DNA from 2 places in the Promicromonospora kroppenstedtii genome. Region 2 is predicted to be linked to the other one. Evidence: predicted binding sites of a transcription regulator. Region 2 holds the regulator's gene; the other holds the start of a gene.

Region 1 (14,518 bases), on a different contig from region 2:
GCCCGCGCGCCCCGCGCCTGAGCTTCGACGACGCCGCGCGGGTCGTCTGACCCCGGCGCGGCGCCGTCAGCCGGCCAGCGGCCGGCCGGCGCGCATCTCCTCCATCATGGCGCGCACCACCGGCACCAGGTCGCCGTCGTGCGCCGCGGCCACCTCCTGCTGCCGCCGGTAGGACGGACCCGTGCGGACGATGTCCCGCACACCGGCGAGCTCCCCGGCGCAGCCCAGACGGTGCGCCACGGGCTCGAGCTCGACCAGCAGCTTGCCGATCGCGTCGACGACGTGGCCCTGGTTGCCGTGCGCGTCGAGGATCACTGTGGCGTCCAGCCCGTAGCGTGCCGAGCGGAACTTGTTCTCGGTCACGTACCAGGGCGGCAGCTCGACCAGGTCCCGGCCCTGGTCGAGCTGCGTGGACAGGTGCTCGACCAGGCAGTGCACCAGCGCGGCCAGCGTCAGCGCCTCGGTGAGGTTGGTCGGGCCGTCGCACACCCGGACCTCGAGCGTGCCGAACTTGGGCGACGGGCGGATGTCCCAGTGCACCTCGTTGAACACCTCGACCGCGCCCACGTGCATCATGTCGCCCGCGTACGCCTCCAGCTCCTGCCAGGTCCGGAACGCGAGCGGCAGGCCCGAGCTCGGGATCTGCTGGAACAACAGCGACCGGTTGGACGCGTAGCCCGAGTGCTCACCCGCCCAGTACGGCGAGGCGGCGGACAGCGCCTGCAGGTGCGGGAAGTACTTGAGCATCCCCCGCATCAGCGGCAGCGCCTTCTCCCGGTCCTCGATGCCGACGTGGACGTGCAGACCCCAGATGATCAGCTGCGTACCCCACACCCCCGTGCGCTCGCGGATCCGGGCGTAGCGTTCCTTGTCGCCGATCTCCTGGTCGGCGCCCCGGGCGAACGGGTGCGTGCCGCCGCCCATGAGCTCCAGGCCCATCGGGTCGGTCACCGTGCGCACGTGCTCGAGCGTGCGGGTGAGGTCGGCTCCGGCGTCGGCCACGGTGCTGCCCACGCCCGAGACCAGCTCGATCGTGTTCTTCATGTACTCGCCCGTGACGTGCGGGATCAGCCCGCCGGAGCCGCGCTGCCGGTTGCCGCCGTCGCGGGCCAGAGCCTCCAGCACCTCGGGTCCCGCCTGGGACAGGTCTGCGGTGCCGGGCTCCACGAGCCCGATCTCCCACTCGATCCCCACGGTCGACCGTGGGGACTCGCCGAAGCCGAGCTGGGCCGGCGAGCTCATACGGCTCCCAGGGGTTCGACGAGCAGTATCTGTTGGTTGCCTGCAACACGGGTGAGCACGATCGTCGCCTCCTCGGTTCCGGTGAGTACGAGCTGCTTGCGAAGCTGTTCAGGCACCACGGCGGTGCCCCGCTTCTTGATCGTGACGCGCCCGACGTTCCGGTCGCGCAGGTAGGACTTGAGCCGCTTCAGGCCGAACGGCATGGTGTCGAGCACCCGGTATCCGGTCGCGATCGGGGCCTGCGCCCCGGCCGGGTCGGCGGGCCTGGCCGACGGCATGGCGGCCGGCTCGTCCGTGGTCACGTACGCGATGGTCGGGTCGACGAGGCGCCCGCCCAGCTCGGCGGCGGCCTGACCCACCAGGCCGGCGCGGATGACGGCGCCGTCGGGCTCGTAGAAGAACTGGCCGACGCCGCCGACCTCCGGCTCGACGTCGTCGCCGCGCACGGTGCGGCTGAGGGTGTGCTCCTTGCCGTCGCCGTCGGTGAAGGTGCGCAGCACGAGGGCCGAGCGGCCGGGTCCGTCGGGCGCGAGCGGGCCGAACCAGAGCCCGGCCTCGACCACGTCGCCGTTCACGGAGACCCACTGGGTCTCGGCGTCGGTGGGCAGGCCCTCGTGCGCGATTCCCGGGCCCACCTTGATGCCGACGGCCGGCACGGTCTCGCGCAGCGCCCAGACCGAGTCGAGCGGGGGCTCGTAGGCGTGCGGGTCGAAGATGCGGCGGCTGCGGCCGCCCGACCCGCCGCGCACGCGCCGGGCGGGGTCGGCGTAGACACCCTCGATGCCCTCGGCGCGCAGGTCGAGCGTCAGGCCGTCCGCGTGCCGCACCTCTGCCTCGGGGAAGTGGCGCAGGTTCCACTGCGCGATGGCGGCCGTGCACTCGTCGAGGTCGGTCGCGACGACGCGCAGGCCCGTGCCGGCGAATGCGAGGGAGTCGGCGCCGATCCCGCAGGTGAGGTCGGCGAGCGCGGTGATGCCCGCGTCGAGGTACCGCCGGGCGTGCAGCGCCGCGACCACGAGCCGCGTCGCCTGCTCCAGGCCGTCCGCGGTGAACAGCATCCCGTCGGCGAAGTCGCCGAACTTGGCCCGGGCCCGCGTGCGGAGCCGGGACTGGGTGACGACGGCGGCGGCGAGATCCGCCGCGACGCCCTGGGAGCGCAGTGTGGAGACGGTGCGCATCGCGTCGCGCTCGTCGTACGGCGGAAGTGCCGCAAGCAGGGCCCAGCCCTCAGGGCTGAGGAGTTTGCTCAGAATCGCCGCATCCATGGGAAGATCTTTCCACGTTTGTCCTGGTCATGACGAGTATCCGGACGCAACCTTTTGGTGGAGATGACGAGTTTTCGACGTCCTGGCGGCGAGTCAGCCTCCAGGCGTGTGAGCGACTCCACGCGATTGGCACTCGCCTTGACCGAGTGCTAGCGCCGACCTAGATTTGGGGTTGTTCACCGGCGCGGAACCCGACAGCGGGCGTCGCGGCGGAGGACCCAGACGTTCGTGCCCGCCGGCACCCGCGACGACGGCGGACCGTCGAACGTTCGAGCCCCTTAAGTCAACCACGCAGCTGATCACTCGATCCGCTCACGAAAGAGGAGGTCCGACGTGTCGGTCCCCATCAAGCCGCTCGAGGACCGGATCGTCGTCAAGGCTCTCGAAGCCGAGACCACGACCGCTTCCGGCCTGGTCATCCCGGACACCGCCAAGGAGAAGCCCCAGGAGGGCGAGGTGCTGGCCGTGGGCCAGGGCCGCATCGACGACAACGGCAACCGTGTGCCGCTGGACGTCGCCGTCGGTGACAAGGTGATCTACTCCAAGTACGGCGGCACCGAGGTCAAGTACGCGGGCGAGGAGTACCTGGTGCTCTCGACCCGCGACGTCCTCGCGGTCGTCGTGGGCTGATCCCAGTCCGCGACAGCTACAGACGAAGGCCCCGCACCGGTCGGTGCGGGGCCTTCGTCGTGGCGGAGCCCTGGTGCTGTCTGTCTGCGGTGCCGTTCCTGGTGCGCGTGCCCGCGCGCCTGGCGCCCGGCCGACGTGCTTCGGCGCACGCCCGTCCCGGTGGGGTGCTGCTTCCTCAGGCGCGCTGCCTCAGGTTGCCGCGCGACATCGTGCGGCAGAAGTTGTTCGGCCTGGTCAGGCAGGCTCTGTCAGGCGGAGACGGACTTGCCGGCGAGGATCGCCGACCGCTCGTCCTCGCTGAGCCCGCCCCACACGCCGTATGGCTCGCGCACGCGGAGCGACTGCTCGCGGCACTGCATCATCACGGGGCAGGAGCGGCAGATCGCCTTCGCGGCCTCGGCGCGACGCCGGCGGGTCGACCCGCGCTCACCCTCGGGGTGGAAGAAGAGGGTGTCGTCCGCGTCGCGGCACGCACCCTGGTACTGCCATTCCCACAGTTCCATCACCGGACCGGGAAGCCTCGAGATCTCCGTCATGGCGAACAACCTACAAGTTGTGCAGAAGTTGTTCAAGGGGCAATTTCGTTTCATCTCGATCAAATCGAGTCAGCCCGAAGCGGTTCGGCCCTGACCGGATTTGTTCCAATCTGGACTGGAATCCACCGAGATCGGCGGCACGCCGGGTTTCGCAGTGGCGCGGAGAGGGTCCGGTCGGCAGAATCGAGTCCATGACTTCTTCGCGACCCGCCCAGAACTCGGGCGGGTCACGTACATCCAGCCCCGGACTGGCTGTCGCCGCGGTAGCCCGGCGCCTCGGGGTCGCTCCCGCGACCCTGCGTACGTGGGACCGCCGCTACGGCCTCGGCCCGTCGGGCCGCACCGCTGGATCGCACCGCCGCTACACACCGGACGACGTCGCCCGGCTCCTCGTCATGCGCCGGCTGACCCTTGAGGGCGTGGCCCCCGTCGACGCGGCTCGCGCCGCTGTCGAGGCGGGGGACGCGGAGCTCCAGGTCGCCACCAAGACCGCTCCCGCGCTGCCCGCGGTGCAGGTCGGGGGCGACCTGGAGGCCGACGACGTCGACGAGTTCGCCGACGACGACGTCGACGACGCCGAGTTCGCCGAGAGGTTCGTCGGCACCGTCGAGGCCCCGGCCGAGGACGACGAGCCGGGGCCCGAGGGCGACCCGCAGTTCGACGACGAGACCGACGACCCCGCGCCGGCGTCGGACGATGACCGCCCCGAGGAGCCGCGCGGCCGCGCGCACCTGCGGGCGCTGCCCGGAGGCGCGTCCGGCGGTGGCGGAACGGGCGGGGCCGCGGCCCCGGCGCCGGCCGGCGGTCCGCGGTCCGCCGCCTCCCCGGCGCCGACGTCGGGCCGGGTGTCCGCCCTGGTCGACGCCGCGCTGGCCTACAGCCGGACCGCCTGCGACAACCTCCTCGTGCTGGGCCCGGAGGGCGACCCGGCCACGTGGTGGACCGAGCTCGTCGAGCCCGCCTGGCTCCGGCTGTCGGAGCGGACGGTCCTGGCCGGCCCTGGTGAGATGCCCGAGGTCGTGCTCGCGACGTCCGCGCTGCGGGCCCTGCGCAACTACATCGAGGAGTTCGAGCGGGTCATGGTCGAGGCGGGTGGCCCCCCGGCCAACCACCCGAGCCGGATGCGCAAGATCGTGCTGGTGTTCGCCGCCCCGGACGAGGTGGTGCCGCTCTCGGCGCACGCCCTCGCCGCCGCGCTGGCCGCCCAGGGTTCGATGGCGCGCATCGTCACGGGTCCCGCGAGCACGCACCGGTCGGTGGAACTCGTCACGATGGTCCGCCCGACGGCGGTGGTGCTGGCCACCACGCAGAACAAGCCGGACCTCGACGTCGTGCACGCGGTGAACGAGAGCTACCCGGAGCTGCCCATCTTTGTCGGACTGCGGGCCGACGCCGCCGCGACGGAGCTGCCGTTCGGGCCCACGGTGCAGCGGGTGCGCTCCTTCACAGGGCTGCTGCACGAGGTGCTCGCCGTCATCAAGTCGAGGTGACGCACGCCTCGGCCGGTACCACGGCCCGGCCGAGATCTGTGGTCGCGGCGGCCGTAGACTTGCTGCATGACGGACCAGACCTCGCCGGGCGACCCGTTCGGTTTCCTCGGGCTCACCTATGACGACGTCCTGCTGCTGCCGGGTTACTCCGACCTGGCGCCGTCGGACATCGACACGACGTCTCGCCTCACGCGCGAGATCTCGCTCAAGATCCCGCTGATCTCAGCGGCGATGGACACGGTCACCGAGTCGGCCATGGCGATCGCCATGGCGCGTCAGGGTGGCCTCGGCGTGCTGCACCGCAACCTCTCCATTGAGGACCAGGCCACCCAGGTCGACCTCGTGAAGCGGACGCAGACCGGCATCATCACCAACCCCGTCACGATCGGCCCGGACGCCACGCTCGAGGAGCTCGACACCCTCGCGGGCCAGTTCCGGATCTCCGGCTTCCCGGTGGTCGACACCGACAACAAGCTCATCGGGATGGTCACCAACCGCGACCTGCGCTTCACGCCCGTCGCCGAGTGGGCCACCACCAAGGTGGACGAGGTGATGACGCCGCAGCCGCTGATCACCGGCCCGGCCGGCATCTCCCGGGACGACGCGACGCTGCTGCTGCGCAAGCACAAGCTGGAGCGCCTGCCGCTGATCGACCCCGACGGCCGCATCACCGGGCTCATCACCGTCAAGGACTTCGTGAAGTCCGAGCAGTTCCCGAACTCGTCCAAGGACGGCCAGGGCCGCCTCATGGTGGGTGCCGCGATCGGCTACTTCGGCGACGCGTGGCAGCGCGCCACGGCCCTGATCGACGCCGGCGTGGACGTGCTCGTGGCCGACACCGCGCACGGCAACGTGCGGATGCTGATCGACATGGTCAAGCGCCTCAAGACCGACCCGGCCACCAAGGACGTCCAGGTGATCGGCGGGAACGTCGCCACGCGCCAGGGCGCGCAGGCGTTCGTCGACGCCGGCGCCGACGCCGTGAAGGTGGGCGTGGGGCCGGGCTCCATCTGCACCACCCGTGTCGTGACCGGCGTGGGCGTGCCGCAGATCACCGCCGTCTACGAGGCGTCGCTCGCCTGCAAGCCGGCGGGCGTGCCCGTCATCGCCGACGGCGGCCTCAAGCACTCCGGCGAGATCGGCAAGGCCATCGTGGCCGGCGCCGAGTCCGTGATGCTGGGCTCGCTGTTCGCGGGCTGCGAGGAGACCCCGGGCGACCTGGTGCTCGTCAACGGCAAGCAGTTCAAGACCTACCGCGGCATGGGCTCGATGGGCGCCATGTCCTCGCGCGGCAAGAAGTCCTACTCCAAGGACCGGTACTTCCAGGCCGAGGTCACCAGCGACGACAAGATCGTGCCCGAGGGCATCGAGGGCCAGGTCGCGTACAAGGGGCCGTTGGCCACCGTGGCGCACCAGCTCATCGGCGGTCTGCACCAGACGATGTTCTACACGGGTGCGCGGACCGTCCCGGAGCTGCAGGAGAACGGCCGGTTCGTCCGCATCACGTCGGCGTCGCTCAAGGAGAGCCACCCGCACGACGTGCAGATGACGGTCGAGGCGCCGAACTACAGCGGCTTCTGATCCTGCCACCCTGCCGAAGCAGAACGCGGCGAGACGGAGCTGGGGCCGGAGCACTGATCAGTGCTCCGGCCCCAGCTCCGTCTCGCCACGGTTCCACCGCGGCGAATCGAACCCGTCAGCTCGCCATGACGCGGGCGTGCAGGGCCTGCACCGCGTAGCGGGCCGACCAGAACGCGCCGTGCTGCCACGCGGAGACCTCGGACATCCAGTCGCCCGCGAAGTACACGTTGCCGGCCCCCTGCTGCAGCAGCCGGAAGCCGGCGGAGCTGGTGTTCGGGTAGGCCCAGGCGCCCTCGATGTAGGGCACCTTGTGCCAGGCGATCGAGAACGACGTGTCCAGCTCGCTGCGGTACTTCTCCCCGTGGATCTTCACGCCCTGCTCGACGGCGCGCAGCTCGCGCTGCTTCGGGGTCATGTCGGCGTACGTGCGGGCGTTGGCGCCGGTGTTGTAGTAGCCCACGACGAGCCCCTTGCGCTCGCCGTACCCGTACGACGGGTACCAGACGTGGGCGAGGTCCATGTCGGTCTCCGTGATCCCGCCGAAGATCCGGTGGTCGTCCTCCCAGAACCGCGACTTGTACTGCAGGCCGATCTTGCCCGCGGGGGAGCCCACGGCGAACTCGCCGAGCGCCGCGTCGATCTGCGGGCCCCAGTTGGTGTCCCACCGGCGCATGAGGCCCGCCGGCGCCGCGACGACGGCGAAGTCGGCCTCGATCTGACGCTCCCGCCCGTTCTCGGGCGTGTAGGTGACCTTGACCCCGCGGCTCGTGTTCTCCACGCCCGTGACCGGGGAGCGGAAGTGCACGTTCTGGCTGCCGATGGCCCGCACCAGGTACCGGTAGGTCGTGTCCATTCCGCCCTTGGGCTGGAACATGAGCATCGACTGTTCCCAGTTGATCTCGAACGGGAAGTACTGGCCCACCTTCGAGGCCAGCACCTCGGAGACCGTGCCGGGTCCGGGCAACGGCGTGCCGTGCTCGTTCCAGGCGGACGGGTAGACCTCGAAGCCGCGGTTGCTGCCGCCGGCGTAGGTGCCGTCCGACTTGAGCGAACCCCAGCTGCGCAGGAACGAGCGCAGGTTGTCCTTGTCCTCCGCGGTCAGCTTCTGGTCCAGGGCGCCCTGGTCGGTGGCGTGGTGCAGCAGCTCGGACGTGTAACCGAAGACGTCGGCCTTGGCGGTGCGGTAGCGCACCGGGTTGCCCGGCGTCGCGCCGGTCCGCTCGTTGTAGAGGTAGGCGTCGGCGTTCGCGTTGGTGAACACCTCGTACGGCACGCCCAGCTCGCGGATGTAGTCCATGGTGACCATCCACTGCGCGATACGGCCGGCCCCGGCGTTCATGTAGATGCCGTCGGCGAACCGCGCGGTCTGCTTGACGCCGTTGACGTCGGTCTCGCTGTCGCCGCCGCGGATCGTCAGGGTCCGTCCGCCGGGGCGGTGCCGCGCCTCGAGCACGGTCACGCGGTAGCCGGCCTTCTGCAGCTCGTACGCGGTCGCGAGGCCGGCGGGGCCCGCGCCGACGACGACGACCTTCTTCGTGGACCGGCCGGTCAGCGTGAAGTCGCCGGCCTTCGGGGGGACCCAGGACTCGGCTCTCGGCTGGGCCGCGGCGCTGGGGGCCAGACCCATCGCGCCCATCGTCGCGAACATGACACCGGCGCTGGAGCCGGCGCCGACGGCCTGCAGGAAGTTACGGCGGGAGACACCTGGGGTGCTCTTCTCGGTGACCACGGTCCCTACCTCTCGTGTCGACAGGCCTGACGCACGCGAACCTCGGCAAGAAGCCGGGGCCGCCGTCAGCACCGCGCCGGACGCTATGGACCGAAGGTCACCGCTGCGAGTCTCCGCCGTTACTGCGCAGTTGCGCGTAGTAACCATGGTGTTTCCGGGTTCCGCCGCAGGTCAGCGTTTCCGCAGGAACGATTCGAACCGCGCTGCGGAGTCGTTCCCGACCCGACTCGAAGTGGACATCCCGCCGAAACTCCCCGTGGCTAGCGTCCGCGCCACCCGGTGCCGTCCGCCGGGCCACACCGCATCCGGGCGCCCTCGCGGCACCCGGCCCGGCCAGATGGAGGAGCACCATGAAGAACCGTGCCGCGCTGATCACCGCCGTCGTCGTCACCGCCGCGATCGCGGTCCCCGGGACCGCGTTCGCGGCCGCCCACGCCTTCCGGCCCGACCCCACGCGCGCCCACTCGTTCGTCACCGGGGACACCCCGCTCATCGCCGACGGCGTGGCGATCGGAAAGAACGTGTCCTGGTACAAGTCCTCCGGCCTCGGCCCGGCCGCCCGGAACACCACGCCGGGGGTGAGTGCCGAGGAGCGGTACATCCCCACCGACGTGTTCCCCGGCGGGGAGCTGCCCGCGGGCGTCACCCTCACCGAGGCCCAGGGCATCAACGCCCTCATGCGGATCGGCGAGAACCTGGACAAGGCGGGTCTGTCGTACGACGACGTCGTCTCGATGCGCGTGTTCCTGCAGAACCCCCGGGGCGCCGAGAAGATGGACTTCGCCGGGTGGAACCGGGCCTACCGCCAGTTCTTCGCGAACACGGATCTGGCCACCGGTGAGGTGCTCGACGTGCAGCTCGGTTCGGCGACGACCGAGCCCATGGTCGTCAACGAGGCGCGTCCGTCGCGCTTCGCGCTGGAGGTCGAGAACCTGCCGGTCGACGGCTGGCTGGTCGAGGTGGAGGTCGACGCCGTCTACCCGCGCTGAGCTGCAGCGGGCTGAGCAGGGCCTCGCCCCGGACACTTCCCGGGGCGAGGCCGCCCGCCCCGCCCGTCAGGCGCTCGTCGCGTGCTGTACCGGCCAGGCGCCCGACGCGTCGGGACCGGTCAGGCCCTGGTCGCGGCGCCACTCGTTGAAGCTGACCGCCCATTGGCGGTGCGCGCCGATCTGCTGCTGGTGCAGGTCGGCCAGGGACATGCGGGACAACTGTGGGAACCGCCGTGCGAGCGCCTCCAGGACGTCGAGTGTCGCCAGCACGTCCACCTCGGCGGTGTGCAGGTCACCGTCGGAGGTGACGCCGTACCACTGCGAGAGGTCGCCCAGGCGGCGCTTGCCCGGCCGGTACCGGTCCAGCCAGCGGTCGATGACCAGCGGGTCGACCACCGGCTCGACGGGCCGGCCCAGGCGCTGGGGCAGGGTCTTGAGCCCGTGGCGCTGCAGCTCGGAGTCGAGCAGCGAGAGGTCGAAGGCGGCGTTGTAGGCGACCACCGGGACGCCGTCGGCCAGGTGGGTGGCGAGCTCCGCGGCGATCTCCTCCAGCGCCTCCCGGGGCGCCACGCCGTGGGCCCGGGCGTGCTCGGTGGAGATGCCGTGGATGGCGGCGGCCTCCTGCGGGATCTCCACACCCGGGTCCATCAGCCAGGTGCGCACCTCGGTGCCGACTCCGGGCGTACGCAGCACGAGAGCCGCGGTGACGATGCGGTCACCCGTGACGTCCACCCCCGTGGTCTCGGTGTCGAAGCCCAGCAGCGGCCTGTGGATCCAGGTCTCGTTCATGGTGTCCTCCCTGCTCGTCCGGGTTCACCGGTGCGTCCAGGGAGAACCCTGCCACCGCTCACTGACACTGTGGTTCGTGCCACCCCGCACATCACCGAGACACTGCGCGCCGGGTCAGCAGCGATGGGTAGGCTTGGCGGGTGAGCAACGAGATCGAGATCGGACGCGGCAAGCGTGGGCGGCGCGCCTATTCCTTCGACGACATCGCGGTGGTGCCCTCCCGGCGCACACGCGACCCGAAGGACGTCTCGGTCGGCTGGCAGATCGACGCGTACCACTTCGACCTGCCGATCGTCGCGGCCCCGATGGACTCCGTGATGACCCCGGACAGCGCGGTCGCGCTGGGCCGGTTCGGCGGCCTGGGCGTGCTCGACCTCGAGGGCCTGTGGACCCGCTACGAGTCGCCCGAGCCGCTGCTCGCGGAGATCGCGGCGCTGCCCGTCGGCGAGGCGACGCACCGCATGCAGGAGATCTACTCCGAGCCCATCAAGCCTGAGCTCATCACGCAGCGCCTCAAGGAGATCCGCTCGGCCGGCGTCACCGTCGCCGGCGCGCTGACCCCGCAGCGCACCCAGGAGTTCTACAAGACGGTGGTCGACGCCGGTGTCGACCTGTTCGTCATCCGCGGCACCACGGTCTCGGCCGAGCACGTCTCGGGCAACGCCGAGCCGCTCAACCTCAAGCGCTTCATCTACGAGCTCGACGTGCCCGTCGTCGTCGGCGGGGCCTCGACCTACACGGCCGCGCTGCACCTGATGCGCACGGGCGCCGCGGGCGTGCTCGTCGGCTTCGGCGGCGGCGCCGCCCACACCACGCGTGTCAGCCTCGGCATCCACGCGCCCATGGCCACCTCGGTGGCCGACGTCGCCGCGGCCCGCCGCGACTACCTCGACGAGTCGGGCGGCCGGTATGTGCACGTCATCGCCGACGGCGGCGTGGGCCACTCCGGCGACATCGTCAAGGCCGTGGCCTGCGGCGCGGACGCCGTCATGCTCGGTGCCGCGCTCGCGCGGGCTGCGGAGGCCCCCGGCAAGGGCTTCCACTGGGGTCCCGAGGCGCACCACCCGCAGCTGCCGCGCGGCGAGCGCGTCGAGGTGGGTACGGTCGGCACCCTGGAGGAGATCCTCTTCGGGCCCGGCAAGCAGGCCGACGGCACGCTCAACCTCGTGGGTGCCCTCCGCCGCGCGATGGCGACGACCGGCTACTCCGACCTCAAGGAGTTCCAGCGGGTCGAGGTCGTCGTGTCGCCGTACCAGCCACGGTGACGCCCGTGTCGGGTACCGAGCCGCTCGCCCCGGTCCTGGCCGCAGCGCCCGTGGCCGATGGTGAGTTCGTCGAGATCACGGACACCGACGTCGACCAGGTGGTCGAGCTGTGGCGGGAGTGCGGCCTCATCCGGCCCTGGAACGACCCGCACCTCGACATCGCCGACGCCCGCGCGGGCAGCACCTCGACGGTCCTGGTCGCCCGGGCCGACGGCCGCGTGGCGGCGTCCGCCATGGCCGGGCTCGACGGGCACCGTGGCTGGCTGTACTACGTGGCGGTCGCACCCGGGCTGCAGGGCACGGGCCTGGGCCGGGCCGCGGTGGTCGCGGCCGAGGCCTGGCTGGTGGCCCGTGGCGCGCGCAAGATCCAGCTCATGGTGCGCACCACCAACACCGCCGTGCTCGGCTTCTACGAGCGGCTCGGCTACGGCGATCAGGAGACCACCGTCCTGGGTCGCTGGGTCGAGCAGAACTAGCCACGACCGCCGCCGCGGGGCGAGATCGCGGCCGTCGCGACCAAGCGCCATGAAAGTCAGTTTCACACATCTATCAATACATGGTGCAGGGTTTTGCGCGTAGGGTGGCCGCCATGATCGACGACACAGCAGCCGACGCAGCAGCGAGTGGTGCCGTCGGCGCGGTGCTCGACCCCGAGCACCCGCAGGGAACCTTCGTTCTCGAGCCCGGCGTGATGGCGCCGCTCGTGGCTCGGATCGCGACGTCCGAGGCTTCCGGCACGCACCGCTCGATGTGTCCGTTCACGGGTGCTCCCCTCGTGACCTTCCCGGTCTCCTCCGCCGACGACGTCGCCGCCAGCGTTGTCCGCGCGCGGGTGGCGCAGCGCGGCTGGGCGCGCCTCTCGGTGCGCGACCGTGCCGGGGTGCTCCAGCGGCTCGGTCGCATCGTCCTGGAGAGACAGTCCGAGGCGCTCGACCTGATCCAGCTCGAGACAGGCAAGTCGCGGCGCGCCGCGTTCGAGGAGATCGCGGACATCGCGCAGGTCGCCCGGCACTACGCCGTCCGCGGTGAGCGCTACCTGGCTTCCCGTCGTCTGCGCGGCATGGTCCCGCTCCTGGCGGGTGTACAGGTGCACCGCCGGCCCGTCGGCGTCGTCGGCGCGATCGCTCCCTGGAACTTCCCGCTGGTGCTCGCACTGTCCGAGGCTCTGCCCGCACTGCTCGCCGGCAACGCGGTGGTGCTCAAGCCGGACCCGCAGACCACCCTCACCGCCCTGTGGGCGGCCGAGGCCCTGGACGACGCCGGCCTGCCGGCGGGCCTGTTCCAGGTGGTCGCGGGCGGTCCGGACGTGGGCGAGGCGCTGATCGAGCACGTCGACCACGTCGCGTTCACGGGCTCGACCGCCACGGGGCGCAAGGTCGCCGCACGCGCGGGGGAGCGCCTCATCGGGGCGACGCTCGAGCTCGGCGGCAAGAACGCGCTGTACGTCGCGGAGGACGTCGACGTCGACGCCGCAGTTCCGGGCATCGTTCGGGCCTGCTTCTCGAACGCCGGGCAGCTGTGCGTGTCCGTCGAACGACTGGTGGTGCACGAGGCGATCGCCGACGAGTTCGTGGCCAAGTTCGTGCGCGCCGTGCGCAACCTGCGGCTCAGCCCGGCGCTGGACTACTCGGCCGACATCGGTTCGCTCACCTCCGCCGCGCAGCTCGACAAGGTGACCGCGCACGTCGACGACGCGCTGGCCCGCGGCGCCCGGGTGCTCGCGGGCGGGGTGCACCGCGCCGACGTCGGCCCGTACTTCTACGCGCCGACCGTGCTCGACGACGTGCCGGCCCAGGCCGTCGTCGCGCGCGAGGAGACCTTCGGCCCCGTCGTCACGATCACGCGGGTCGACTGCGACGAGGACGCTGTCACGGTCATCAACGACACCGAGTACGGGCTGCACTCCGCCGTCTGGACCCGGGACGTCGCGCGGGCGCGGCGCCTGGCGGCGCGCCTGGAGTGCGGGTCGGTCGCGATCAACGACGGGTACACGCTCACCTGGGGCTCGGTCTCCGCGCCGCTCGGCGGCTGGAAGTCGTCGGGGCTCGGCGGGCGGCACGGCGCGGCGTCGATCACCGGCATGACCCGGCAGCAGACCGTGGTGACGTCGCGTGGCGCCCGGATCGGGGCGACGCTTGACAGCCTTTACGGGCTGGGCGGGGACACCCCGAGCCGGGTGCTCACCACGGCGCTGGGGGCGATGCGCAGGCTGCGCATGTCCTGAGGGGTTCGACGTTCCTCGGGGTCGGGGCGACGACCGTATGGTCGTCGAAGGAGTGAACGGTCGTCACCGGGGCGAGTACGCTCACCCGCATGACGACGCAGCTCCATGCCTTCTGGAAGTCCGCCAACTCGCTGCCGGTGGTCGGTGGCCTGCTCGGGAAGCGGATCTTCAGCCTGGCGTACAGCCTCAAGGCCCCGTACTTCGGCACCATCGCCCCGCGCGTGGTCGACATGCGACCGAACTACGGCGAGGTCGTCGTCCCCAACCGGTGGCGCAACCGCAACCACATCGGCACGGTGCACGCGATCGCCGTCTGCAACGGGCTCGAGATGGCCATGGGTTCGCTCGCCGAGGCCACTGTGCCGGACGACAAGCGGTGGCTGCCCAAGGGCATGGAGGTGCACTACCTCGCGAAGTCGACCGGCGATGTCACCTGCGTGGCCGAGACCGACCAGGCGCAGTGGGACGGCGACGACAAGGACCTGCCCGTCCGCGTGCGCGGCGTGCTGGCCGACGGCACCGTGGTGGTCGAGGGCACGATCCACCTGTGGGTGACGCCGAAGAAGAAGTGAGTCAGCGAGGGCGGCGCCTCGCGAGGGAGCGGACCGCGGCCTTCCAGCTCGCCGGCAGCTCGCGCACGTGCCACCAGGCCCACTGCGCCGGCTGGACGCTCGCGGCGCTGACGCCGACACCCACGGCGTCCAGCCCGGCCTCCACGCAGGAATAGAGGGTGCGGCGCAGGTGGTAGTCCTGCGTGACGACGACGGCGGTGCGCACG
Region 2 (14,518 bases):
TGTCCCTGGACCTCATCTACGGCACGCCCGGCGAGTCCCTCGACGACTGGCGCACCAGCGTCGAGGCGGCGCTGGCCACCGGCGTCGACCACGTGTCCGCGTACGCGCTCGTGGTGGAGCCGGGCACCAAGATGGCGGCCCAGGTGCGCCGCGGCGAGGTGACGCTGCCCGACGAGGACGACCAGGCCGCCAAGTACGAGCTCGCCGACGACCTGCTCACCCAGGCCGGGCTGAGCTGGTACGAGGTGTCGAACTGGTCCCGCGCGGGGCACGAGTGCCGGCACAACATCGGGTACTGGCGCGGCGACGACTGGTGGGGCGTGGGTCCGGGCGCCCACAGCTACGTGTCGGCGCCCGCCCCGGCCGCACCCGCCGACGAGACGCCCGCCGGCGAGGCCCCTGCCGACGCGACGCCCGCCGGCGTCCGCTGGTGGAACGTGAAGCATCCTCGCGCCTACGCGACTCGGCTGGAGGCCGGGCACAGCCCCGGCGCGGGGCGCGAGCTGCTCACCCGGGACGAAGCGCACCTGGAGCGGGTCATGCTCGGCGTGCGGCTGCGCCAGGGCCTCGACCTCGGGGTGCTGACGGCACAGGGCCGCACCGCCGTGGCGGGCCTCGTGGCCCGCGGGCTGCTCGACGGCCGGGCCGCGCTCGGGGCCGGCACGGCCGGCGACGGCGCGCTGGGCGCGACCGGCCCGACTGCCGTCGGTGGGGCGCACGCCCGCGCCGTGCTGACGCGCAAGGGCCGCCTGCTGGCCGACGCCGTCGTGCGGGACCTGACCGCTTGATACCAGCCCTTTTCAAGAGCCGGGGTGTCTTTTCGGTTGTTTGCGCGGTAGGTGAGCCCGTCGATATCTTGTGCTGTTCACAACGTTCGGGGGAGGCGGCTCGGACCGCCTGACAAGGGGCACGCGCATGAGCAACACCCACGGAGACCGGAGCCCGCAGGACGGCCAGTCCCCACAGCCGGTGGATCCCTACGGGCCGCGTGATCCTTACGGCCGGCCCGCCAACCCGTACGGCCGGCCCGACTACCAGCCCCCGCAGTACCCGTACGGTGGCTTCCAGCAGCAGCAGCCCGTCCAGCAGCAGCCCGTCCAGCAGCAGCCCGTCCAGCAGGTCCCGGTGTACCCGCCGGTCCGGGAGCCGGCGCCGCGGCCGGACCAGGACCCGCCGACGATCGGCCGCGCCTGGCGCTGGGCGTGGGGCGCGTTCGGCACGAGCTGGGGCACCTGGGTGCTGATGAGCCTCGTGCTCGGCGTCGCGCAGGTCGCCGTCATCCTCCTGGCCAGCCCGTCCACGCTGGAGGGGCTGATGAACGCCACGGACCAGACGGCGGTCGACGCCGCCCAGGCCGCCGGGCAGACGCTGGAGGCCAAGGCGCTGGGCGCGGCGGGGACCGCCGTCAGCTTCCTGCTGCAGGCCCTGCTGTATGCCGGCGCGCTCGCGGCCACCCGCACCCGCCGGGTCAGGTTCCGCGACTTCTTCCTGTTGCGGGGCCTGGGTGGCCTGGTGGGGTACGCCCTGGTCGCCGGGGTGATCGGGTTCGTCAGCACGGCCGTGCCCCTGGTGGGCGGACTGATCCAGGTGGTCTGCACGCTGCTCCTGCTCGCGGTGCCCTTCCTGCTGCTCAAGGGTGAGGGCTTCGGGCGCGCGCTCGCGGGCGGCGTCGGCCTGGTGCTCTCCCATTTCGGCACGGCGCTCGCCGTGTTCGCGATCTTCGCCGGGCTGGCCCTCGCGTCGATCTTCACCTGCGGGCTCGGGCTCGTCGTGGTCGCGCCGGCGATGCTGCTGGTGGGGGCTTATCTCGTCCAACGGTGGACCGGCGAGCCGGTCCAGTCCTGACCGGCTGGTAACAACTCGGCAATTGCGCATGCGGGCATGCGGAGAAAAGGTGAAGGTGGCCTCGGATCACTGAACAGTGAAAAGGGGATCACATGAGCGAGAACACTCCGCAGAACCCGTACGAGCCGAGCGCCGGGGGGCCGACGCCGCCGCAGAACCCGGCCGGCGGTCCCACGCAGCCGCCTGCCGAGCCCACGCCGCCGGCCTACGGCGGTCCCACGCAGCCGCCCTACGGCGAGCCCGCCCAGTCGCCCTACGGTGGTGCGGCGCAGCCGCCCGCCTACGGGGGCGCCGGCCAGCCGCCTGCCTACGGTGGTCCGGCCGGGCCGTACGGCGCGCAGCCGGCTGCGACGTTCGCCGTCGGTGAGGCGCTGGGCTACGGGTGGAAGCGGTTCACCGGCAACTGGCTCTTCTGGGTGCTGTTCGTCCTCCTGTCCTTCGCCGTCGGCGCGATCTTCAACGCCGGCAACTTCGGCGACTACCAGGAGATCAACGAGGCCGCTATGCGCGGCGACATCAGCACCTCTACCGCGACCGGGGTGTCGTTCGGCAGCTCGCTGCTCGGGCTGCTCGGCGGAATCATCAACTCGATCCTCGGGGCCCTCGGGATCAACGCCGCGCTGCGCGAGGCCTCGGGCTACAAGGCGACCTGGGGCACGCTCTTCAAGGTCAACAGCTACCCGATGATCATCCTGACGGCGCTCCTGCTGCTGGTCGCCGGCTTCGTGGGTGCGCTGCTGTGCGGCCTGGGCCTCATCGCCCTGGCGATCTTCGCGCCGTTCACGTACCACAACGTGGTCGACCGGAACCTGAACGCCTGGGACGCGCTGACCGGCTCGTTCCGCCTGGTGGGGCAGAACTTCGGCGCGGTGTTCCTGCTGGAGCTCGCGCTCCTGGGCATCAACATCGTCGGCGCGCTGGTCTGCGGGCTCGGCCTGTTCGTCACGATCCCGCTGTCGCTGCTGGTGCTGGCCTTCGCGTTCCGCCGGATCACCGGCGGCCCGGTCGCGGCCATCGAGGCCGGTCCCGCCCCGGCCGGTCCCGCCGTGGCCTGACGCCGACCCACGTAGGAACGACCATGCACCTGCTGCCAGTCCCGGAATCCGACTGGCAGCAGGTGCATGGTCGTTGCTGTCCTGCGGGCCTTACTTGATGAAGCGGATGTTCACCGGGTAGCGGTACGGGGCACCCTTCCCGTTGGCCACGGCCGCCAGGATCATGAACACGATCGCGGCGATGAACGCCAGGTACACGATCGCGCCGATGCCGAACGTGATCGCCGTGATGATCGCCGCGGCGACCTGCGCGATGGCCAGGGTGATCTGGAAGTTCAGGGACTCCTTGGCCTCCTGCTCCACGAACTGGCTGCGGTCCTTGAGCACGAGCCAGATCACCAGCGGCGGGATGAACGAGAGCAGGAACGGGCCGATCTGGGCGAGGACCGTCCACAGGCGCTCGTCGGACGGCGTGAGCGGCGGCTGGTACTGCTGCCCGTAGGGCTGGCCGGCCTGCGGCGGGCCCTGGTAGGGGGACTGGGCGGGCTGCGGCGTCCCGTAGGCGGGGCCGCCCTGCGGCTGCTGAGGCGCGGGGCCGGGCTGCTGCGGTGCCGGGCCGGGCTGCTGAGGAGTCTGCGGCTCCTGCGGGTTCTCGGACATATGACCAACCGTAGAGGTTGTGCCTTACGCCGAGGTCACGAAATCGATAAGTTCTTCGACCCGGCCCAGCAGGGCCGGGTCCAGGTCACGGAAGTCGCGCACGGAGCCCAGGATCCGCTGCCAGCCGCGGGCGACGTCCGCCTGTGTCTCCGCAGGCCAGCCCAGGGAGCGCAGGATGCCGAGCTTCCACTCGGTGCCGCGGTCGATCACGGGCCAGCGCTCCAGGCCGAGCCGCTGGGCGCGCACGGCCTGCCACACGTCCACGTAGGGGTGGCCCAGCACCAGCACGGTGCCCGTGGGCACGGTCCGGAGCACCTCGTCGGTGAGGCGCTGCTCCTTGGAACCGGGCACCAGGTGGTCCACCAGCACGCCGACCCGGCGCTCGGCGTCGGGCCCGAACTCGGCGAGCCGCTCGGCGAGGTTGTCCACGCCGTCGAGCATCTCGACCACCACGCCCTCGATGCGGAGGTCGTCACCCCAGACCTTCTCGACGAGCTCGGCGTCATGCTTGCCCTCGACCCAGATGCGGCTGCCGCGGGCCACGCGGGCCCGGCCGCCGTGCACCGCGACGGACCCGGAGGCCGTGCGCGTGGGCTGCGCCGGCGCGCGGCTGACGACGGGCGCGGTCAGCTCGACCGGCTTGCCCTCGACCCAGAAACCCGGGCCGAGCGGGAACGTGCGGGTCCGGCCGCGCCGGTCCTCCAGGACCACCACCTGCATGCCGCCGGACTTCTCGACACGGACGATCGCGCCGACCCAGCCGGTCTGCACCTCCTCGACCACGAGCCCCAGCTCGGCGGGCGTGGGCTGCGACGTGGGCCGCCGCCCGCGCTGCGCGCCGGGAAACTCGGGGGAGAGCACATCGGACCCGTACCGTTCGTCGACCACGTCAGGAGCCTAGGTCGGCTTCCTCGCCGAGTGCTGGATCTCCGCCCCGCCGGAGTGTCTCCCGCCGTCAGCGGACGCCGCGGAGCGCCGCCTCGGTGCGGGTGGCCACGCCCAGCTTGCGCAGGATCGCCGAGACGTGGACCGAGACCGTCTTGGCCGAGATGAACAGCCGCTCGGCGATCTGCCCGTTGGTCAGGCCCTCGGCCACCAGGGCCAGCACCTGCCGCTCCCGTGCCGTGAGGGCGTCGGTCCCGCTGCCCGACGCCGGAGTGCCGGCAGCCCCGTCCACGAGCCCCGCGCGGTCGATCAGGCCCTGCGCCTGCCGGACGACCAGTCCCGCCCCGAGCTTCTCCGCCTCCACGACCGCCGCGCCGAGCGCCGCCCGGGCCCCGGCGCGGTCGGCGGCCTCCAGCAGCCGCGCGCCCTCGCGGTACAGCGCGTACGGGCGCAGGTGGACGGGTCCGGGGCCGGGCAGGTCGGCGACGGCGGCCCACGGGCCGGTGCCGAGCTCTGCCTCGAACAGCGCCGACCACAGCGGGAACGTCGGCCAGTGCGCGCACTCGGCAAGGGCCGTCCGGTAGGGAGCGTCGGTCACGTCCTGTCCGGCCGCGCACAGCCGCGTGATCGCCCGCGCGGCGACGGCGAGCTGCTGCAGGTCGTAGGCCGGCATACGCGGGTGGTCCGGGGCGACCACCACCGCCATGCGCTCCAGGGCCTCGGCCGGCTCGTCGCGCAGCAGCGCGAGCTCCGCCAGCGTCACGCTGGTGCGCGACCTGATCTGCTCCTCCAGGCGCCCGAACTGCTCCCAGCTCGTGGCCCTGCGGCGTGCCTCGGCCTGCGCCTGTTCGACGCGCCCCTGCCACATCATGAGCCAGACCCGGCGCTCGCTGAGGTAGACGGAGTACACGCTGTCGTGGATCGGCGGGATCGCCCGCTCGTACCAGGCGGACGCCTCGGCCCAGTCGCCACGCCCGATCTGCGCCTCGGCGAGGTTGCCCTCGATCATGAGCCGGGTCGAGTCGGACGAGCCGTGTCGGCGCGCGGCGCCCATTCCCTCCCGGGCGATCTCCGCCGCCCGGGTCCAGTCGCCCACGACGAGCCGGGCGTCCGACCCGTTGACGTAGTACCGGCTCAGCCCGTGCCAGGCGTCCCCGGCCGCCGCGCGGCCGGCGTCGATCTCCGCGAAGCCGCCGGCGTCGCCGAGCTGGACCCGGCTCACACCCCGTAGGTTCAGCGTGACGGACACGACCTCGGCGTTGCCGGCCGCACGGGCGGCGTCGTGGGCGGCCGTCGCGGCCTCGATCGCCTCGTGGGGCCGGCCGCCGAGCATCGCGCGGCGTGCCCGCAGCATCAGGAGCAGACCGCGCACGTCGTCGTCCCGGCCGGGCTCGACGAGCGCCAGGGCGCGTTCGATGAGCTCGGGCCCCTCGTCCGAGCCGGCGTGGCCCGCGATGAGCGCCGCGTCGGAGAGCATGCCGGCGAGCCCCGCCGGGTCGTCGGCGGGCCACTCGTCGACCGCCTCGTGCGCCACGGCCAGGGCCCGGGTGGTCCGGGTGGCGCCGCGCAGCGACTCGGCGACCGTGCGGAGCAGCTCATGGTGCGGCAAGCCGGCCACGGCCTCGGCGTCGGGCACCTGGTCCCAGAGCTCCATGGCGCGCTCACCCAGGGTGACCGCGGTGGACGACGCCGCGCCGGCGACCGCGGCCCGGTGCCCCTCGACGGCCGCCGCGAGCGCCTTGTCGAGCATCCCGGCGCGCCACCAGTGGTCGGCGATGCGGGACAGCTTCGCCACCGAGTGGGCGCGCCGGACGAGGGCCTGCTCCAGGGCTCGCGCGTAGGCGGCGTGCAGGCGGTGCCGCTCGCCGGGGAGCAGCTCGGCGTACACGGCCTCCTGGACCAGTGCGTGCCGGAAGGCGTACCCGACCTCGGTGACCACCAGCACCTGGGCGTCGACCGCCTCGCGGACGGACTCCTCGGCGTCGGCGGCCGCGTGCGGGGCGCGCCGGCCGGGACCTGTCGAGGGGTCGGCCAGGACGTCGTCGAGCACGTCGTACCAGACGCGCGGGCCGGCGGCGGCGACCACGCGGCACAGCGACCGCGCCTCCTGGCTCAGGTTCCAGTACCGCAGCAGGAGGATGTCGCGCAGGGAGTCGGGCAGGTCGGTGCCCAGGAAGCCGACCAGCTCCTCGACGTAGAAGGGCACGCCCTCGCTGCGGTCCGCCAGGTCGGCGAGCTGCTCGGCGTCGAGGCCGACGTCGAGCAGGTCCTGTGCCATCTCGTGGACCTCGGCCTCGCCCAGGCGCGTCAGCTCGAGGCGGGTCGTGAGCCGGGCGCGGTCGAGCTCGGCGAGGACGACGCGCAGGGGGTGCGCTCGGCCGACGTCGTCGCTGCGGTAGGTGAGCAGCAGGAGCAGGCCCGGCGGCGCGGTGCGGGCGAGCCGGAGGGCGACGGCGCGGGTGACGTCGTCGGACCAGTGCAGGTCCTCGATGACGACGATCACGGGGCGCTCGTGCGCGAGCCCGGCGAGCAGGTCGGTGAGGACCTCGGGGATGCGGTCGGCGCCGGCGTCGGGTGTCGGTGCGACGAGCTGGGGAGCGAGCACGGACAGGGCGCCGGCCGAGGGTCCGGCCGCGGCGACGACGGCTTCGTGGCCCGTCGTCCGGACGACGCCGTTAAGGAGTCCGACCAGGGCCGCGTACGGGAGCGGACCGGAGCCCTCGTCGGCGCACTGCCCGGTGACGACGGTGACGTCGTCGGCGCGCGACACGAGCTCGTCGAGCAGGCGCGTCTTGCCGATCCCGGCCTCGCCCGCGACGACGACGCTGCGGCTGTCTCCCGAGCGGACGGCGGCGAGCGCGGTCTCGAGCGCGCCGAGCTCGAGGGCTCGGCCCACCAGGCGGGCACGGGGGACCGGCATGGGCTCATCGTCCCATGCCGGTCCGTGGTCGTTGTGTCCTTTTCCGTCGGCCTGCTCGCTGCCCGGCACGGTCGCCGTCCCTGCGCGGGTCAGGCGACGCGCGGCCGGACGGCGTCGGCCGCCCTGCCGCGGTCCGCGCGCTCGGCCGTGCGCCGGGCGGCGGCCTGACGGCGGGCGAGGTCCTGCTGCTCGCGGGCCTTGCGGGCGCGCTCGTTGCGGTCGTCCATCTCGCGCTCGCCGCGGCGGTAGTCGGCGTAGTCCGAAAAACCGAACATGGTGGTTCCTCCTGGTGTCACCGTCGGCCCCTCGCCGGCGGTGATTCCAGGTTGGTCTGTGAGGTACGTCGCGCGGATCGGGCGGTCGCCGCATCTTTCGTGGCGGGTCCGTGTCCGGGGCTGGGCACGTCTAAGGCATCGCCCTATGCTCGACCGGTCAGCCCTCGGCGAACGGGTAGGAACCGCAGGTCAGGGGCGGGTTTTCCGCGGTGCGTCCGGGCGGCTCGCGGGGTCGTGGCCGGCCTGCGGCGGGTCGGGGACCCAGCCGCTCGTGCGCGCCGCGTAAGATTGGCACTCGGTTGGTGAGAGTGCTGGACGGCAGTGTCGGAGAACGGGCCGGAACCCGGGTGCACGTCCCGGACGTTCTACCTGGGGACGGAGGTGAGCGCGGTGAGCGAGGAACGCAGACTCGATGTCCTGCGGGCGATCGTGGAGGACTATGTCCGCACGCGTGAGCCCGTCGGTTCGCGCATCCTCACGGAGCGGCACCAGCTCGGGGTCTCCCCGGCCACGGTGCGCAACGACATGGCCGCCCTCGAGGAGGCAGGGCTCATCGCCCAGCCGCACACCTCGGCGGGGCGCATCCCCACCGACAAGGGCTACCGCCTGTTCGTGGACCAGCTCGCCGAGGTGCGCCCGCTGACCGTCCCGCAGAAGCGCGCCATCGAGACCTTCCTGTCCGAGGCGGTCGACCTGGACGACGTCGTGGCACGCGCCGGGCGGCTCATCGCCCAGTTGACGGGCCAGGTCGCCGTGGTGCAGTACCCCTCCCTGCGCCGCTCCGGGCTGCGGCACCTGGAGCTCGTGCCCACGGCCGAGGGCCGGCTCCTGGTGGTCGTCATCACGGACACGGGCCGGGTGGAGCAGCGCTTCCTCGACGTGCCGGTCGACCTCGACGACGGCACGCTGGGCGAGCTGCGTGCCCGGCTCAACGCCGCGACGGCCGGTCGCCGGCTCGCCGACATCGGTGACGCCTTCGCCGACGTCGCGGAGGCCATGCCGCCCGAGCACCGCCCGCTGGCGACCGCCGTGGCCGAGGTGGTCACCACCGCGCTGGGCGAGGAGAGCGAGGAGCGGATCGTGCTGACCGGCCAGGCCAACCTGGCGCGGTCGGGCATGCGGTTCGAGCAGGGGCTGCGGCCCGTCCTGGAGGCCCTGGAGGAGCAGGTCGTCCTGCTCGGCCTTCTCACCGACATGACCGACGACGCCGGGGTGGCGGTGAGCATCGGCCACGAGAACCGGCTGGCGGGACTGGCGGAGACCTCCGTCGTCACCTCCGGCTACGGCTCTTCCGACGGTGACACCGTCGCGATCCTGAGCTCTATCGGCCCCACCCGTATGGACTATCCGGGCACCATCGCCGCGGTGCGCGCCGTCGCGCGCTACCTGTCGCGAGTCCTGCCCAGCTGACTACTCACCTCATCACGAAGAGAGACCTGTGACCGACTACTACGAGATTCTCGGTGTTCCGCGCGACGCCTCGCCCGAGCAGATCAAGAAGGCATACCGCAAGCTGGCCCGTGAGCTGCACCCGGACGTGGCCGGAGACGCCGGTGAGGACCGGTTCAAGGACGTCGCGCGCGCGTACGAGGTGCTCTCCAACCCCGACAAGCGCCAGCAGTACGACATGGGTGTCGACCCGACCTCGCCCGGTGGCGGTGCGGGCGGCGGGTTCGGCGCCGGGTTCGGGTTCCAGGACATCTTCGAGACGTTCTTCGGCGGCGGACAGCCGACCGGACCGGTCCCGCGTGCTCGCCGCGGCAACGACGCGCTCGTGCGCCTCGATCTCGACCTCGCCGAGGCCGTGTTCGGCGCCAAGCGCGAGATCCAGGTCGACACCGCGGTGGTCTGCAACACCTGTGGCGGCGACGGCGCGCGGCCGGGCACCCACGCCCGCACCTGTGACGTCTGCCAGGGCCGCGGCTCGGTGCAGCGGGTCGCCCGCTCGTTCCTCGGCCAGGTCATGACCAACCAGCCCTGCTCCGCGTGCGGCGGTTTCGGCACCGTCATCCCGGAGCCGTGCACCGACTGCTCCGGCGAGGGCCGCGTGCGCTCGCGCCGCACCGTCTCGGTGAACGTGCCCGCGGGCGTCGACACCGGCACGCGCATCAAGCTCTCCGCGCAGGGGGAGGTGGGCCCCGGTGGCGGCCCCGCCGGCGACCTGTACGTCGAGATCCGCGAGCGCGCCCACGACACGTTCGTGCGGCGCGGCGACGAGCTGCACTGCACCCTCCAGGTGCCGATGACGGCGGCCGCCCTCGGCACCGTGCTGGAGCTCGACACCCTGGACGGCCTGCAGGAGATCGACCTGCGCCCCGGCACGCAGCCGGGCCAGGTCATGACCCTCAAGGGCCTCGGCGTCGGTCACCTGCACTCCAACGGGCGCGGCGACCTCAACGTGCACATCGAGGTCCAGGTGCCCACCCACCTGGACGAGGAGCAGACGGCCCTGATGCAGCAGCTCGCGGCCCTGCGCGGCGAGGAGCGGCCCGAGCCGCGGCTCGCCACCGTCCAGGGCGGCGTGTTCTCGCGCCTGCGCGACAAGCTCAGCGGCCGCTGACCCGCCGCCCATGAGCGCGCCAGTTTTTCTCGCCGAGGCGTCGGCCGCCCATCCGCTGTCGGAGTACGCCGCCGGGTCGGTGTACGTGCTCGACGGCGCCGAGGGGCGGCACGCCGGCGTGGTCCAGCGCCGGGGCCCGGGGGAGCGCATCGACGTCGTCGACGGCGCCGGGGTGCGCCTGCGGACCGTCGTCGAGGCGGTGCACGGCGCCGAGGTGCACCTGCGGGTCGAGCACGCCGACGTCGAGCCCGTGCCCGACGTCGTCGTGACGCTCGTCCAGGCCCTCGCCAAGGGCGACCGCGACGAGATGGCGATCGAGGCCGCCACCGAGACCGGGGCGGACGCGATCGTCCCCTGGCAGGCGGAGCGGTCCGTCGTCGTCTGGCGCGGGGACCGGGCCGCCAAGTCGCGGGCCCGCTGGGTCAGCACCGTGCGGGCCGCGACCAAGCAGGCCCGCCGGGCACGCATGCCCGACGTCGACCTGCCGCTGAGCACCAAGCAGCTCGCCGCGCGGACCCGCGAGGTGGTCGCCGCGGGCGGCGCGGTCGCGGTGCTGCACGAGGAGGCCACCGTGGGCCTCGCCGACGTGCCCCTGCCCGAGGCCGGCGCCCTGCTCGTCGTGGTGGGGCCCGAGGGCGGCATCTCCGAGGCGGAGGTCGCCCTGCTGACCGACGCCGGGGCCGTCACGGCGCGCCTGGGGCCGCACGTGCTGCGCACGTCCACGGCGGGGCCGGTGGCGATCGCCCTGCTGAGCGAGCGCCTGGGCCGCTGGTAATCCTGCCTGCCGGTCGAGCGACCGTCGCCGGTTCAGCGACGGTCGCTCGACCGGCGGACGCCGGTCAGTTCGTGACGTCGAACTCGACGCGGCGGTTCTTCTCCAGGTCGTCGAACGTGCGCGGCACCACGAGCGGATCCGACTCGCCGAAGCCCTTCCAGGTCAGGCGGTCGCGCTCGACGCCCTGGTGGACCAGCTCGTCGACGACCTTCTCCGCCCGGCGCTCGCTGAGCTCCTGGTTGTGCTCGTCGGTGCCCACGGAGTCGGTGTGGCCCTCGATCCGCACCTCGACCTCCGGGTGCTCCGCGAGCACCTCGGCGGCCTTGCGCACGACCTTGCGCCCGTGCTCGGTCAGCTCGGCGCTGTCCGTGACGAACGTGATGTTCGGGATCTCGACGAGGTCCTCCTGCGCCTCCTCCCGCTCCTCACGGGTGGGCTCGCGCTTCGGCTCCTCCTCGGCCTCGGTCTCGCCGTCCGACGTCGCCTCGGTCGCCTCGGGCGCGGCGGTCGCCTCGTCCGTCGGCTCGGGGGCTGCCTCGGTCCCGGTCTCCTCCTCGGCGGGTTCGGCGGGTCCCGCGGCCTCGGCCTCGGCGGGCTCGGCCTCGGCCCCGACCAGGCCGTCCGGCCCGTAGGCCGCCGCGGTCCGGACGCCGGTGACGCCGCCCACGACCTCGGCGGCCTCGAGAGCCACCGCGTCGCTCGGCGCGGTCACGTCGGCGTCGCGGCCCGAGAACGCCACGACCGCATCGATCCCCGCGGCGGAGAGGGCCCCCTGCGCGCTCTCCGTCAGCGTGGACTCGATGTGCTCGCGGAACCCGGTGTTCTGCACGCTGGAGATGGCACCCAGCCCCAGGACGACGATGATCACCGGGGGCAGGACGACCTTCAGGTTCATGCCTTCACCTCGGACCCCGTCGGCTCCGCGTCGTCCTCGGCGGCCGCGGCCTTGGCCTCGTCCTCGGCGATCGCCTCGGCCTTGGCGCCGGCGCCCTCGATCTCGTCGACGTCCGTGTAGTCGACGTCCTTGCGGAACTTCGCGTGCCGGTCCTGGCCGCCGATCAGGTAGTCCTGGAACTCCTGCAGGCCGTCCTCGTCCCCGTCGGCCAGGTACTGCGCCTGGTCGGCCCAGCTGCTGGCCGCCGGGGCGAACTTGATGCCGCCCGTGGCGAGCGCCTCCCGGATCTCCGTCTCCGTCGCGGCCGCGATCTTCGCGTACGTGGCGTAGCCGGCGGCCTTCAGCGCCGCCTCGATCTTGGGGCCGATGCCCTCGATGCGCTGCAGGTCCTGCGGCTCGGGCTCCGGCTCCGGGGCGGGCTCGGCGGCCGGCTCCGGAGCTGCTGCGGCCTCGGCCTCGTCCTCGGCCAGGGCAGCGGCCTTGGCCTCGGCGCCCTCGATCTCGTCGACGTCGGTGTAGTCGACGTTCTCGTTGAACTTCGCGCGCCGCTCCTGGCCGCCGATCAGGTAGTCCTGGTACTCGCGCAGGCCGTCCTCGTCGCCGTCCACGAGGTACTGCGCCTGGTCGGCCCAGCTCGTCGCGGCCGGGGCGAACTTGATGCCGCTCGCGGCCAGCGCCGCGCGCAGCTCGTCCTCGCTCGCGCCCGCGACCTTGGCGTAGGTGGTGTAGCCGGCGGCCGTCAGGGCCGTCTCGATCTTCGGGCCGATGCCCTCGATGCGCTGCAGGTCCTGCGGCTCGGGCTCGGGCTCCGGCGTGACCTCGGCCGGCTCGGCCTCGACGGTGCCGGCGGCCTCGGCCTGCTCGGCGGTGGCGGCCGCGGCCTCGTCCGCGGCGATCGCCTCGGCCTTGGCCTCGGCGCCCTCGACCTCGTCGACGTCGGTGTAGTCGACGTTCTCGTTGAACTTCGCGCGCCGCTCCTGGCCGCCCACGAGGTAGTCCTGGTACTCCTCGAAGCCCGCCGTGTCGCCGTCCACGAGGTACTGCGCCTGGTCGGCCCAGCTGCTCGCGGCGGGCGCGAACTTGATGCCCTGGCCGGCGACGGCCTCGCGCAGCTCGTCCTCGCTCGCGCCCGCGATCTTCGCGTACGTGGTGTAGCCGGCGGCGGCCAGCGCGGCGGCGATCTTCGGACCGATGCCCTCGATGCGCCGCAGGTCGTCCGCGGGCTCCGCAGGCTCGGCGGCGGCGGTTCCCGGCTCCACGACCGCCTCGACGGCGGTCACCTCGGCGGCGTCGTCCCCGGCATCGGCCAGCGCGGCCGCCTTGGCGGCGGCCTGCTCCGCGGCCTCGCGCGCGACGGCCTCGGCCTCGGCGACGACGGCGGATCCGTCGGCCCCGTCGTGCTCATCCTCGCCGGTCTGCGCGGCGGTCTCGGCGCCGGTCTTGTCGTCGGCCGTCGTGCCGGCCGCGCTGGTCCCGTCGGCCGCCTTGGCGGCGGCCTGCTCCGCAGCGGCCTCGCCGGCACCGGCGTCGCCCTCGGTCTCGTCGTCCTCGGTGTCGACGGCGTCGACCGCGCCCGTCTGCACCGGCTCGTCCGAGGCGGCGACGGCGGTGGCCGCACCGGCGGCCCCGGCGACGGCCAGCACGCGGACGGGCTCGGCGCCGGCCTCGGCGTCATCCGCCGCGGTGCCGCCCTCGGCGGTGTTCGCGCGGGTCACCGCCTCGCTCTTCTCGGCCGTGTGCTTGCCCTTGCGGCGACCCCAGACGAGCCAGCCGATCCAGATGCCGACCGCGAGGCCGATCAGGGCTGCGATGACGATGAATGCGAGCGATTGGGCGATGAACCAACCCACGCGAACCTCCAGGTGACTGCTGTGTGTGGTGAGTGAGGGCGACCGACGGGACCTGCGAGGGTGACCGCGACGAAAGGGTGTCTCAGTACGCCAATCTCCATCGAACGCCGCAAACTCTCCCACATCCCCTTCACCCGGGCATTTCGAGCAATGTAACGGTATGGAAAAACGTGGCGGAGTCCCGCCCGCGAACGCCCGCCGGTAGCCTGCCGACATGACGAGTACCGACAGCCCTGACTGCCTCTTCTGCAAGATCGTCGCGGGAGACATCCCGGCGGACGTCGTCGCGTCGTCGGACACCGCGATCGCTTTCAGGGACATCGCCCCCAAGGCGCCGGTGCACGTGCTCGTGGTACCGAGGGAGCACTACCCGGACGTGCCCGCCTTCGCGGCGTCGGACCCCGAGGGCCTGGCGGGCGTCGTCGCGCTCGCGGACGGCGTGGCGACCGAGCTCGGCGACGGCCAGTACCGCCTGATCTTCAACACGGGGCCCAAGGCCGGCCAGACGGTCTTCCACGTGCACGCCCACCTGCTCGCCGGCGGCGAGCTGCCCGGGTTCGCCTGAACTTCTTCTCGACCCGGAGCAGGAAAGACCGTGGCGTGGCCCTGGCAGGTCGATAGGATGACCATGTCGTCATCCCTACCGCGTGAAGGAGCGGATCGGCCCGACGGGCCGGCTCATGACAACTTCGTCCAGCACACAGTCACAGACCCGGATCGAGCACAAGATCGTCGTACCGGCCCACATCCCGACGGTCGCGCTCCTCGGGAGCCGGGACTCGGTGCTGCGGGCCGTCGAGGAGGGCTTCCCCGGAGTCGACGTCCTTGCCCGTGGCAACGAGATCGCGGTGAGCGGAC

The links. Region 2 encodes HrcA, which represses chaperone genes, less so after heat shock. Its sites were predicted from a motif close to TTNGCACTCGNNNNNNNCGAGTGCNAA; they were not measured.
Region 1: a site for HrcA is predicted at 2,634-2,660, ahead of groES (co-chaperone GroES). Genes of this name have one in related genera too.

The regions. Positions count from the first base shown of each region.
Region 1 is NZ_JBIRYI010000008.1:95,283-109,800, forward strand. Features, by position in the region: gene ACH47X_RS14310 (malonic semialdehyde reductase) at 1-50, shown strand, start outside; gene ACH47X_RS14315 (glutamate--cysteine ligase) at 67-1,242, opposite strand; gene ACH47X_RS14320 (class I SAM-dependent methyltransferase) at 1,239-2,507, opposite strand; gene groES (co-chaperone GroES) at 2,841-3,137, shown strand; gene ACH47X_RS14330 (WhiB family transcriptional regulator) at 3,386-3,673, opposite strand; gene ACH47X_RS14335 (MerR family transcriptional regulator) at 3,865-5,163, shown strand; gene guaB (IMP dehydrogenase) at 5,230-6,744, shown strand; gene ACH47X_RS14345 (flavin monoamine oxidase family protein) at 6,860-8,473, opposite strand; gene ACH47X_RS14350 (Rid family hydrolase) at 8,824-9,462, shown strand; gene ACH47X_RS14355 (exonuclease domain-containing protein) at 9,529-10,251, opposite strand; gene ACH47X_RS14360 (GuaB3 family IMP dehydrogenase-related protein) at 10,392-11,516, shown strand; gene ACH47X_RS14365 (GNAT family acetyltransferase) at 11,522-11,992, shown strand; gene ACH47X_RS14370 (succinic semialdehyde dehydrogenase) at 12,106-13,740, shown strand; gene ACH47X_RS14375 (hotdog fold domain-containing protein) at 13,830-14,312, shown strand; gene ACH47X_RS14380 (vancomycin high temperature exclusion protein) at 14,314-14,518, opposite strand, start outside.
Region 2 is NZ_JBIRYI010000014.1:38,144-52,661, forward strand. Features, by position in the region: gene hemW (radical SAM family heme chaperone HemW) at 1-788, shown strand, start outside; gene ACH47X_RS20780 (hypothetical protein) at 916-1,845, shown strand; gene ACH47X_RS20785 (hypothetical protein) at 1,938-2,900, shown strand; gene ACH47X_RS20790 (DUF4870 domain-containing protein) at 2,991-3,500, opposite strand; gene ACH47X_RS20795 (DUF3097 domain-containing protein) at 3,525-4,388, opposite strand; gene ACH47X_RS20800 (ATP-binding protein) at 4,456-7,305, opposite strand; gene ACH47X_RS20805 (hypothetical protein) at 7,395-7,580, opposite strand; gene hrcA (heat-inducible transcriptional repressor HrcA) at 7,971-8,990, shown strand; gene dnaJ (molecular chaperone DnaJ) at 9,019-10,140, shown strand; gene ACH47X_RS20820 (16S rRNA (uracil(1498)-N(3))-methyltransferase) at 10,151-10,915, shown strand; gene ACH47X_RS20825 (OmpA family protein) at 10,980-11,810, opposite strand; gene ACH47X_RS20830 (helix-hairpin-helix domain-containing protein) at 11,807-13,660, opposite strand; gene ACH47X_RS20835 (histidine triad nucleotide-binding protein) at 13,875-14,225, shown strand; gene ACH47X_RS20840 (PhoH family protein) at 14,341-14,518, shown strand, end outside.